DNA from 3 places in the Metaplanococcus flavidus genome. Region 2 is predicted to be linked to each of the others. Evidence: predicted binding sites of a transcription regulator. Region 2 holds the regulator's gene; each other region holds the start of a gene.
What was found. The regulator Rex, encoded in region 2, represses fermentation and respiration genes when NADH is low (regulators of the CRP and FNR family bind a similar motif). The targets are predictions, from matches to a motif close to TTGTGAAATATTTCACAA.
Positions count from the first base shown of each region.

Region 1: a site for Rex is predicted at 1,820-1,837, ahead of ACFQ1X_RS10240 (AtpZ/AtpI family protein). Genes of this name have one in related genera too.
Region 3: a site for Rex is predicted at 2,021-2,038, ahead of ACFQ1X_RS09225 (cytochrome C oxidase subunit II). Genes of this name have one in related genera too.

Region 1 is NZ_JBHTKI010000014.1:36,223-39,502, reverse strand. It holds gene atpE (F0F1 ATP synthase subunit C) at 49-261, opposite strand; gene atpB (F0F1 ATP synthase subunit A) at 327-1,043, opposite strand; gene ACFQ1X_RS10245 (ATP synthase subunit I) at 1,071-1,442, opposite strand; gene ACFQ1X_RS10240 (AtpZ/AtpI family protein) at 1,446-1,667, opposite strand; gene wecB (non-hydrolyzing UDP-N-acetylglucosamine 2-epimerase) at 2,123-3,241, opposite strand.
Region 2 is NZ_JBHTKI010000003.1:4,335-7,614, reverse strand. It holds gene ACFQ1X_RS01315 (CPBP family glutamic-type intramembrane protease) at 1-121, shown strand, start outside; gene tatC (twin-arginine translocase subunit TatC) at 202-969, opposite strand; gene ACFQ1X_RS01305 (twin-arginine translocase TatA/TatE family subunit) at 982-1,176, opposite strand; gene ACFQ1X_RS01300 (redox-sensing transcriptional repressor Rex) at 1,268-1,903, opposite strand; gene ACFQ1X_RS01295 (ABC-F family ATP-binding cassette domain-containing protein) at 2,034-3,280, shown strand, end outside.
Region 3 is NZ_JBHTKI010000012.1:63,687-66,966, forward strand. It holds gene ACFQ1X_RS09215 (b(o/a)3-type cytochrome-c oxidase subunit 1) at 1-1,344, opposite strand, end outside; gene ACFQ1X_RS09220 (cytochrome c oxidase subunit II) at 1,347-1,814, opposite strand; gene ACFQ1X_RS09225 (cytochrome C oxidase subunit II) at 1,836-1,958, opposite strand; gene ACFQ1X_RS09230 (Crp/Fnr family transcriptional regulator) at 2,112-2,786, opposite strand; gene ACFQ1X_RS09235 (universal stress protein) at 3,010-3,280, shown strand, end outside.

The sequences.
Region 1 (3,280 bases), on a different contig from region 2:
GTCTTATGCCTTTCAGAGCTTAACGGGTGCCGTCGCTTTTCTATAATACTACTGATTCATAACGATGAACGCGATAACTACGGCAATGATTGGAACTGCCTCGACCAAAGCTACACCGATGAACATTGTTGTTTGAAGAACGCCGCGTGCTTCTGGCTGACGAGCGATACCTTCAACTGTTTTTGAAACGATAAGACCGTTACCAATACCTGCACCTAGTGCTGCTAAACCTACTGCTATTGCTGCTGCTAATAAACCCATTTTAAAATGTCCTCCTCAGGATAATTGTTTTTTGCCTTCTTTGCCCGATACGGGCGTTTTTATACTCAATGGTCGTCGCTGACTTTATGCGATATATAAACCATCGTTAACATAACAAAGATAAACGCTTGAATTGTTCCGATAAAGATTGAGAACCCGAGCCATGCCATAAATGGCAAGAATGCTGCGAAATATCCCAAGAAACCAGTTACTGCGACTCCTGCCAATAGAGAGATCAAAATTTCACCCGCATAGATATTTCCGTAAAGACGCAGACCAAGTGTCAGCGTATTTGCGAATTCTTCGATCACTTTAAGCGGGGCTAAAAATGGCATCGGTTGTAAATATCCCGCTGTGTAGCCTTTGACACCTTTGAGCTTCAGTCCATAATAATGACTTAATATGATGACTGTTGCCGCTAGCGTCATGGTTACTGTTGCATCTGCCGTTGGTGACTTCCACCAAAGATCTCCCTGAACAACAATTGCAAACGGAAGACCCAGCATGTTCGAAACGAAAATGAACATGATCAGCGTAATTCCAAGAACATGGAATCGACCGCCATCTTTCCAGTCCATATTGCTTTTAATGATACCCTTCACGAAGTCCATGATCCATTCCATGAAGTTTTGCATTCCGGTAGGTTTCAAATTCAGGTTCCGTGTCGAAATGAATGCGATAAGGAACACGACAAGAGCGGCTACAAGAAGCATCATGACGTTGGATAAGTTAAACCAGAGACCGAACAGCGGATCTTGCCACATTGGAGCTCCATGATCCACGATAGTTTCACCTCTCTTTCCATGTTCTTAATGGTGTTTCACGTGATGGATGATCCGATCCGCCAAAAGCAGGATATAAGGAATCATCAATCCTATTACCGTACTGACCAAGTGAATGTGCTCCGCGAATAAAATCGCTAACGCTACAGCTGCAACACCTGATGCAAACCGTAATGCCGTTCCAAGGGAACGAACTTTCGAGCCTTCCGCCACCGCCCGGTCAAATTTGTCCATTCGCCGAACCAGTATCCACATGTTGTAAATGCCGAACAAAGTTCCGATAATCAGACCCGTAAAGATATCCTGATACGGAGTGAAACCCCATCCCAGAATAAATAGTGCAAGGATAAAAAAGATTATCCTTTTGAGTCTTGTGAAAATCTCCCTGAGTCCATCCATGTTTTACCTGTCTCCTGATTCGAATTTTCGGACAGTCTGAAGCATTGCCCAGACGCCGGTTGCTATGCCTGCGAAAAGGCAGATGACCAGAAAAAGCGGGGCGGTTCCGGACTGATCATCAATCCACATACCTGTGAACGCACCGATAAGCACGGACCCGACAAGTTGTGCGAGGATGGCGCTGTAAAGTGCCATCGCTTGTAAGGGACTTTTTTTCGGGCGCATGATAATCCCCTCGAAATTCGTGTGATTTGACATTTTACCCTTAAAAAAGAGCAGTCGCATCAGGCTTTTGCCATAAAAAATTATGTAAAAAAACCTTCTCATGCATACCCTTTGTAAGCATACAATAGGGGTAAAATCATGTCAATTGCTAGAAGTGAAAAACATCACAAGCAAAATCGGCTCGACATATTGTGGACAAAAATTCAGAACTAAATGAATCGAGTTTAAAAAATCCACATAAATATGCCGCTTCGTCGCTTTGGACTAGGCTCCCGCAATAAGCCGAGAAGAACACTCGTCTTATTGCTCCGCTCCGTCCGGCCGCGCTCCTTCGCTGGGGTCCATTTCCAGATATGGAGCAAAACAGCGAAGAGTTGATTGAAGCTTGCGAGAGCAACTCTTTGCTGTTTTGCGGAATATCGGTTACTTCAGATTATTAGTACTACTAATATAATTTATTTCGTACTGTAATGATGAAGCAATGCTTCCACAATACGAGCCGAGGCCTTGCCGTCGCCATAAGGGTTCGAAGCACGGGACATCGCTTTGTAAGCTGTTTCGTCTGTCAATAACTCTTTCGCCAGCCCGTAAATCGTTTCCTCATCTGTTCCTGCGAGCTTCAATGTGCCGGCGTCAACGCCTTCCGGACGTTCCGTTGTATCGCGAAGCACCAGAACCGGTTTGCCGAGTGACGGCGCTTCTTCCTGAATACCGCCTGAATCCGTCAGTATAATGAAGGAACGTGCAGCGAAGTTATGGAAATCCAATACTTCCAGCGGTTCGATCAAGTGGATTCGCGGATCGCGCCCAAGTACTTCATCCGCAACTTCACGGACTGCCGGATTCATATGGACAGGATAAACAACCTGGACGTCATCGTGTTCTTCAATCAGGCGTTTAATGGCACGGAACATATTGCGCATCGGCTGCCCAAGATTTTCCCGGCGATGTGCCGTTAACAGAATCATGCGGTCCCTACCGATTTTTTCAAGTATCGGGTGCGAATACTGTTCTTTCACAGTCGTCTTCAACGCATCAATCGCTGTGTTGCCTGTGATATAAATTGTTTCTTCTTTCTTATTCTCCCCCAAAAGGTTCTGTGCCGATTTCTCAGTCGGCGCAAAATGCAGATCCGCAATGACGCCTGTCAATTGACGGTTCATCTCTTCCGGATACGGCGAGAATTTATTGTGTGTCCGCAGTCCGGCTTCCACGTGGCCCACTGCAATCTGGTTATAGAAAGCGGCCAGGCTTGCGACAAAAGTTGTCGAAGTATCGCCATGAACGAGAACGATATCCGGTTTTGCCTCTTTCATCACCCGATCCAAGCCTTCCAACGCCCGTGTTGTCACTTCTACAAGCGTTTGACGGTCCTTCATGATATTCAAATCGAAATCCGGCGTAATCTTAAACGTTTCCAGAACCTGATCGAGCATTTCACGGTGCTGTGCTGTTACCGTTACAAGCGGTTCAATCGTTTCCGGATGTTTCTTGAGTTCCAGTACAAGCGGCGCCATTTTTATGGCTTCCGGACGGGTACCGAATATAGTCATGACTTTCAATTTCTTAGTCAAAAAGATCAACCTCGCTTTTTTTCTGTCTAGACTCCGGCG
Region 2 (3,280 bases):
TATCCTGCTGAACGGCTACGTCATGCTTATTCAGCTGAATATGGATTCGATCAATCGCTTTATAGAACGTATGGAACAATTGGAGCAAATGCAGTTCATCTTTCGCCTTTTCTTCAATTAAATAGAGCCCGGCTGCAAATTGCAGCCGGGCTTTTCTTTGTCTTCAGATATTTTCGCTATAAAAACAAAACCTCACGGAGTTTATTCCTCCGACAGGCTTTGTTGGTCTTCAATTGCCTGCTGCTGTTCGGCTTTCAAAAACTTGCGGTAGCCGACTTTCGCGATGACAATACTGAATTCGTATAAAAGAATCAATGGCAGCGTTACGATAAGATGCGAGATGATGTCCGGCGGCGTAATGAATGCTGCAATGACCACCAGGATAAAATACGCATATTTGCGGTATTTTGTCATCAGCATCGGTGTGATGAGCCCAAGTCTTGTAAGGAACAGCATCAGCACCGGCAACTGGAATATAAAACCGAATGGCAAGGTAATCTGGAACAGGAACTGGAAGTATTCATTGATTCCGATCGTTTCCTGAATGGCAAGGTTGTCTGAAATATTGAGCATGAAGCCGATTACGTAAGGAAACAGCACCAAATAGGAAAATGCAATTCCGCCAACAAACAGCAACAGTGAAAACGGGATATAGCTTAACGTCGCCCGCCGCTCTTTGTCATGCAGGCCGGGGCTGATAAATGCCCAGAAATGATACATGATCACGGGTGAAGTAATGAACAGCGCTAGGATCATCATGACCTGCATATAGATTTTTAGCGGGTCCGTAATTTTAAAGGCGTTCAAGGTCAGGTTTTTCGCTTCATCGGTAAACTGCAGATACTGGATCAGCGGCTGCGCCAGAAAAAAGCTGACAATCACGGCCAATAGAAAGAAAACGACTATAATCGTCAGCCGTTTTCTCAATTCACCTATATGTTCAACTAATGTCATATCTTTTTCAGTCATCGGATAAACATCCTATCGTAATTCTTTTTGCTCGTCTTTCTTCTTTGTTGCAATATCATCGTCGTCATCATCAACAAGCCCTTTAGTGGCATTCTTGAATTCGCGAAGTGAAGAACCGAACGCTTTACCCAATTCCGGCAATTTCTTCGGCCCGAAAATTAACAATGCTACAACTGCAATAACGATTAAACTTAGTGGACCTGGCATAATTGACACCTCCTGTAGTATACGTCTTATTTTACAGCATCTGTGGCGCTTTGGCTATTTCCGCAGGCTTCACAAATGTGAAGGTTTTAAGTCAGGTTTGCTTGATCAGATAGATCAGAGTCTGCAGCTCCACTGACAAGTCGATTGTCTGCACACGGATGTGCGAAGGGACGGCAATGCGCACCGGCGTGAAGTTCAAAATCCCTTTAATGTCCATCGTGGCCAAGCGGTCGGTGACTTCCTGTGCGGAACGGGACGGCACAGTCAAAATGACTACTTCAACACCATATTCTTTTACCTTCTCTTCAATCATATCCGGATGATACGTATCGATTCCGCTGATCTTTTCACCCTCATGCGGGCTGTTCGAATCGAAAGCAAGAATGATTTTCGTATTGTGGTTGCGGTGGAAATTATATTTCAGAAAGGCGCTGCCGAGGCTGCCGACACCGATCAGCGCAACATTTGTCGGCTCATCCTGATCCAGTGTTTTGCGGAAAAACTCGAGCAGTTCCTTCACCTCGTAGCCGTAGCCTTTTTTGCCAAGCGCACCAAGATGCGAGAAATCCCTGCGGATGGTGGCAGAATCTATTTTCATTGCTTCGCTGAGTTCCTGGGAAGAGATTCTCTTCTGTCCCGCATTGGCGAAGTTCTGCAGAAATCGGTAATAAAGCGGAAGCCGCTTTGTAGTGGCTTGTGGAATTTTAGCTGATGGTTCCTGTAACATGAAATGTTACCTCCCAGGGTCTTGTCAAATCGACTTTATCTTACATGAGGCAGCCCGATATGTAAAGGCTTGGCCGATTGCGAAGCCTGCCTCTATCAGCTACACTTAGAAAGAATAGAGGTGACCCAAAATGATCGTTCTGCAAGTAAACCAAGTCCATAAATCGTTCGGAGCGGATGAAATCCTTTCCGGCGTCAAATTAGAAGTTCAGCACCGTGACCGGGTCGCTCTTGTCGGCCGCAATGGCGCAGGAAAATCAACATTACTGAAAATTATTTCCGGGGAAATGTCTTATGACAGCGGTGACATCATCATGCCGAAAGAGCTGACAACCGGCTATCTCGAACAGCAGTCCAAGCTCGAGTCCGATATGACAATCTGGGATGAAATGATGACCATTTTCCACGCTTTCCGTGAACAGGAAAAACAATTGCGCCATCTCGAAGAACAAATGGCGGATCCAACTGTCTACAACAATCCTGAAATGAATGAAAAAGTCATGCAGGAATACGATCTTTTGCAGACTAATTTCAAAGATGCCGGGGGCTATCAATATGAAGCCGATACCCGCGCCATTCTGCACGGCATGAAATTCTATCCGGATGATTTCGGTAAAAAAGTTGTTTCATTGTCGGGTGGCCAGAAAACGCGTCTGATGCTCGCGAAGCTGCTGCTTTCGAAACCACAACTCCTGATTCTCGATGAGCCCACCAACCACCTCGATATCGAAACCTTAAGCTGGTTGGAAAATTATTTAAAAAATTATCCCGGCGCCATCCTGGTCGTGTCGCATGACCGTTATTTCCTCGATCAGATTGTCACGCTGGTCTATGAAGTATCACGCCACCGCGTCAAGAAATACACAGGCAACTACAGCCGTTATCTTGACGAAAAAGCGAAACAATACGAATTGGACCAGAAGCAGTTCGAAAAACAGCAAGGCGAAAAAGCCAAGCTGGAGGATTATGTTGCCCGTAACCTGGTTCGCGCATCGACCACCAAAATGGCGCAGAGCCGCCGTAAAGTTCTTGAGAAAACCGATTGGATGGAAGCTCCGGACGGCAGTGAAAAATCAGCCCGTTTTGGCTTTACAATCGAAAAGCAAAGCGGCAACGATGTACTGAACGTGCAGGGGCTGAAAATCGGCTACAGCGGAAATCCGGTGTCCGAAGATATCGACTTGAAACTTTACCGCCAGGAAAGCCTGGCATTAGTAGGACCAAACGGCGTCGGCAAATCGACGCTGCTGAAAACCATCATGAAAGAAATTCAGCCGCTTGCCGGCAATATCCATTACGGCACCGGCATCCGATTTGGCTATTACGATCAGGAACAGGCTAATCTCGTGGGCAATAAGCTCGTATTAAATGAGCTATG
Region 3 (3,280 bases), on a different contig from region 2:
TTCCATCGCGCTCGGGTGGTTATTGTAATTGGAATATGCCGTCCGGCGCGGTGCACCAAGGAGGCCCAAAATGTGCTGGGCTGTCGACATGAGCAGCATGCCGACCGACCAGGTGATAATCTGGACGAATGCCAGGATCTGCATGGATTTTGTGAACTTGCGCCCCGTCAAATACGGGATGAGCCAGAATGTGAGGCCCATGAATGTCATCGCAACCGGCGTACCGACTGTGATGTGGAAATGCCCGACAATCCAAAGCGTGTTATGGACGACTTCATTCAACTGGAAACTTGCGTTGATGATACCGCCCGCTCCGCCGGGAATAAAAAACGCCATTGCGACAAAAATGGATGTGAAACGGACGTCTTTCCAAGGCAATTTCCTGAACCAGCCGAACAGGCCGGTTGCCCCTTTTTTGCGTCCGGAAATTTCAAAGTTCGCGAACATCGTGAATGCCGTCATCAGTGACGGAATGATAACCATGAACGTCAGGACGACCTGCAGGAATTTCCAGAAGTTCGAGATACCCGGTTCTGTCAACTGGTGGTGGAAACCTACCGGAATCGAGAACAGGATGAATAAAACGAAAGCAAGACGTGCCAGCGAATCACTGAACACAGGGACGTTCAAAAGTTTCGGCACGATGACATACCATGCGATATAAGCCGGCAACAACCAGAAATAGACTAGTGGATGTCCGAAAAACCAGAACAGCGAACGGCTGAGTTCAACATTGATAGTATCAGTCCAGCCGAATGCCCACGGAATATATTGGAACAGGACCGTTGCCACTACTCCGAGGCACGCAATCAACCAAAGGATGATCGTTGTGATGGTCATGAAAGCGAATAACGGGCTTAATTCGCCTTTATTGTTCTTGCGCCATACACGGTAATGGCCGATCAATGCAAAACTTGAAATCCAGGTACCGACGACGAATAGCGCCAGACCGACGTAATACCAGCCACTGGCCATCAGTGGCGCATAAAATGTATAGAGAACGGAGGCTTCGCCGATGACGATCATAACAGTCGCCATAACCGTTCCGATCAATGTGACCCAGAAGCCGATCCAGGACACGAGTCTTACTTTCGGTCCGAATGTGCCGATGCTCTTGCTCATACCGGTAACAAAAAATGCAAAGATGAAAAAAGTCGTATAAATAAGTGCGAGCAGCACGCCGTGTGCCGTTAAGATTTGGTAATAATCAAGCCATGCGGGCAACGCCAGTTTGTCGTTGCGGATGAATACCTGCAGCAAGCCCATCAAGGTTCCGATCAGGAAAGCTATGTATGCAACGCCGATATACCATAATGCCAATTTGCGATCTTGCAGAGCGATCATGCTTAGTGCACCTCAATTTCTGTAAACATAAAATGGTGGCCCGTTCCACAGTATTCATTGCAAAGGATCAAATACTTACCGGGTTTTTCGAAAGTGTAAGCACGTGTCGTAATCTGTCCGGGAACGACCATCATGTTCACTTTCGTGTCATCGATCGTGAAGCTGTGGACGACGTCCTTGCTCGTCACTTTAAAAATGATTTCTTTTCCAGCCGGCACTCTGAGTTCCAGCGGTGCATAGCTGAAAGCGCTGGCGACAATTGCCACCTGGTAGGTGTCTTCATCAATCTGCGTCACCCCCGGGTTATCAAATGGCGCTGTCTGGTCAACTTTCTTCGGGTCGATCGTGTCCGTGCCGCCGGACGGATGATGGTCATGCGAAAAAGCGGTAACGCCCACAATACTTAAAAATACAATTAAAGATATAATTCCAAAAACCAGCCAAATCTTTTCAAATTTATGCAAATGCATTTCAATATTCCCCCTCTGTCCCTATCTGCCCAAATACATAAGGTACACAACAACCCACATTACGACGATGATGACACCGACTACCATGACACTGGCAAATGTCCCCCGTAGGTCCAATTCGTCGTGCTCATTTTTTTTGCTCATCCATTTCACCTCTTACGTCATTCGTTCTATAGTGTCAGCTTATGCTTTTACTCTTCCAGACATTGTGATAAATATCACACTCGGACATTTTTTGGCGCAAGTGTCAATTTTTGGACAAAAAAAGAAGCTTCCCCGTCTCCGGTTCAGCTTCCTTTAATCGATTTTACATAAATAGATTGGACATTCTTCACAATTGATTTCGTCTTTTAACCGCGGAATTTGGTGGATGATGATTTTGCCTTCCTTCATCGAGATGATTCCATCCTTCTTCAAGTCGCTCAGCATGCGGTTCACCACTTCGCGCGTCATACCGCAGAAATTGGCCAATTCCTGATTGGTCAGCACCATATCAATCAACACCCCATCCGCATGTGTCTCCCCATAGCTGTTGCTCAGCCGGATCAGCGTCGAGTAAAGCGCGCCTTTTTTCCCGTGCAGGAGAAGGTCGCGGAATTTCGTCTGGGTTTTCTGCTGATCGATGCCTGTCCAACGCATGAAAGAGATTGCCAGATTTGGGTACCGCTGCAACGCTTCTTCAAGATCTTCGATTGCTATCTTGAGGCATATGGTATCTTCGAGCGCTTTGGCATCCAGCCGGTATTGGGAAGGTCCTGAAAACACAGTGATTTCCCCCACCATCTGATCTTTTCCGCAAAGCTTCAAAGTCAGTTCCCTGCCTTCCGGGGTCACTTTGCCAATCTGAACTTTTCCCGCTTTTAACAGGTATATCCCTCTGATCGGATCACCTTCCCGGAACAGGTAGCTGCCTTTCTCGTATTTTCTTTTGGTGTGGCGGATTGTTTCAAGATCCAGCAAGGTTTTTTTCATATCGATTTCCACATTTAGTCTATTCATGCAGTCCCCACTTTCCAAAATTAAGTTTATTCAAGAATATCATAAAAACGATTTGCAAACTCTAAAATCAGAGATTTATTTCCTATTAAAACGAAACCTCAGTTTGATTTATCGATAAATCTTTACCATTGTAAGCAGGGAATTACAAAACGCATAGAGAATTCACTTATTACTAGAGATTTAAGGAGGAGATTGGATGACCCTGAAGTATTCTCATATATTAGTGGCTGTTGACGGCTCGAAACAAGCCGAATGGGCTTTCAAGAAAGCTGTAGGCATCGCGCTGCGGAATCATGCGGTGCTGAATCTGGTAAATATTATCAACAATCAATCCTTCGGCATGATAGAAGCTTATGACCGGAACAGCGTGAAAAAAGCAAAAATCATTGCGAGAGAGATTATGAAAAAGTACAAAGCAGAAGCAGAAAAAGCCGGTGTGGAAGAAGTCAATACGTTTGTCGAATACG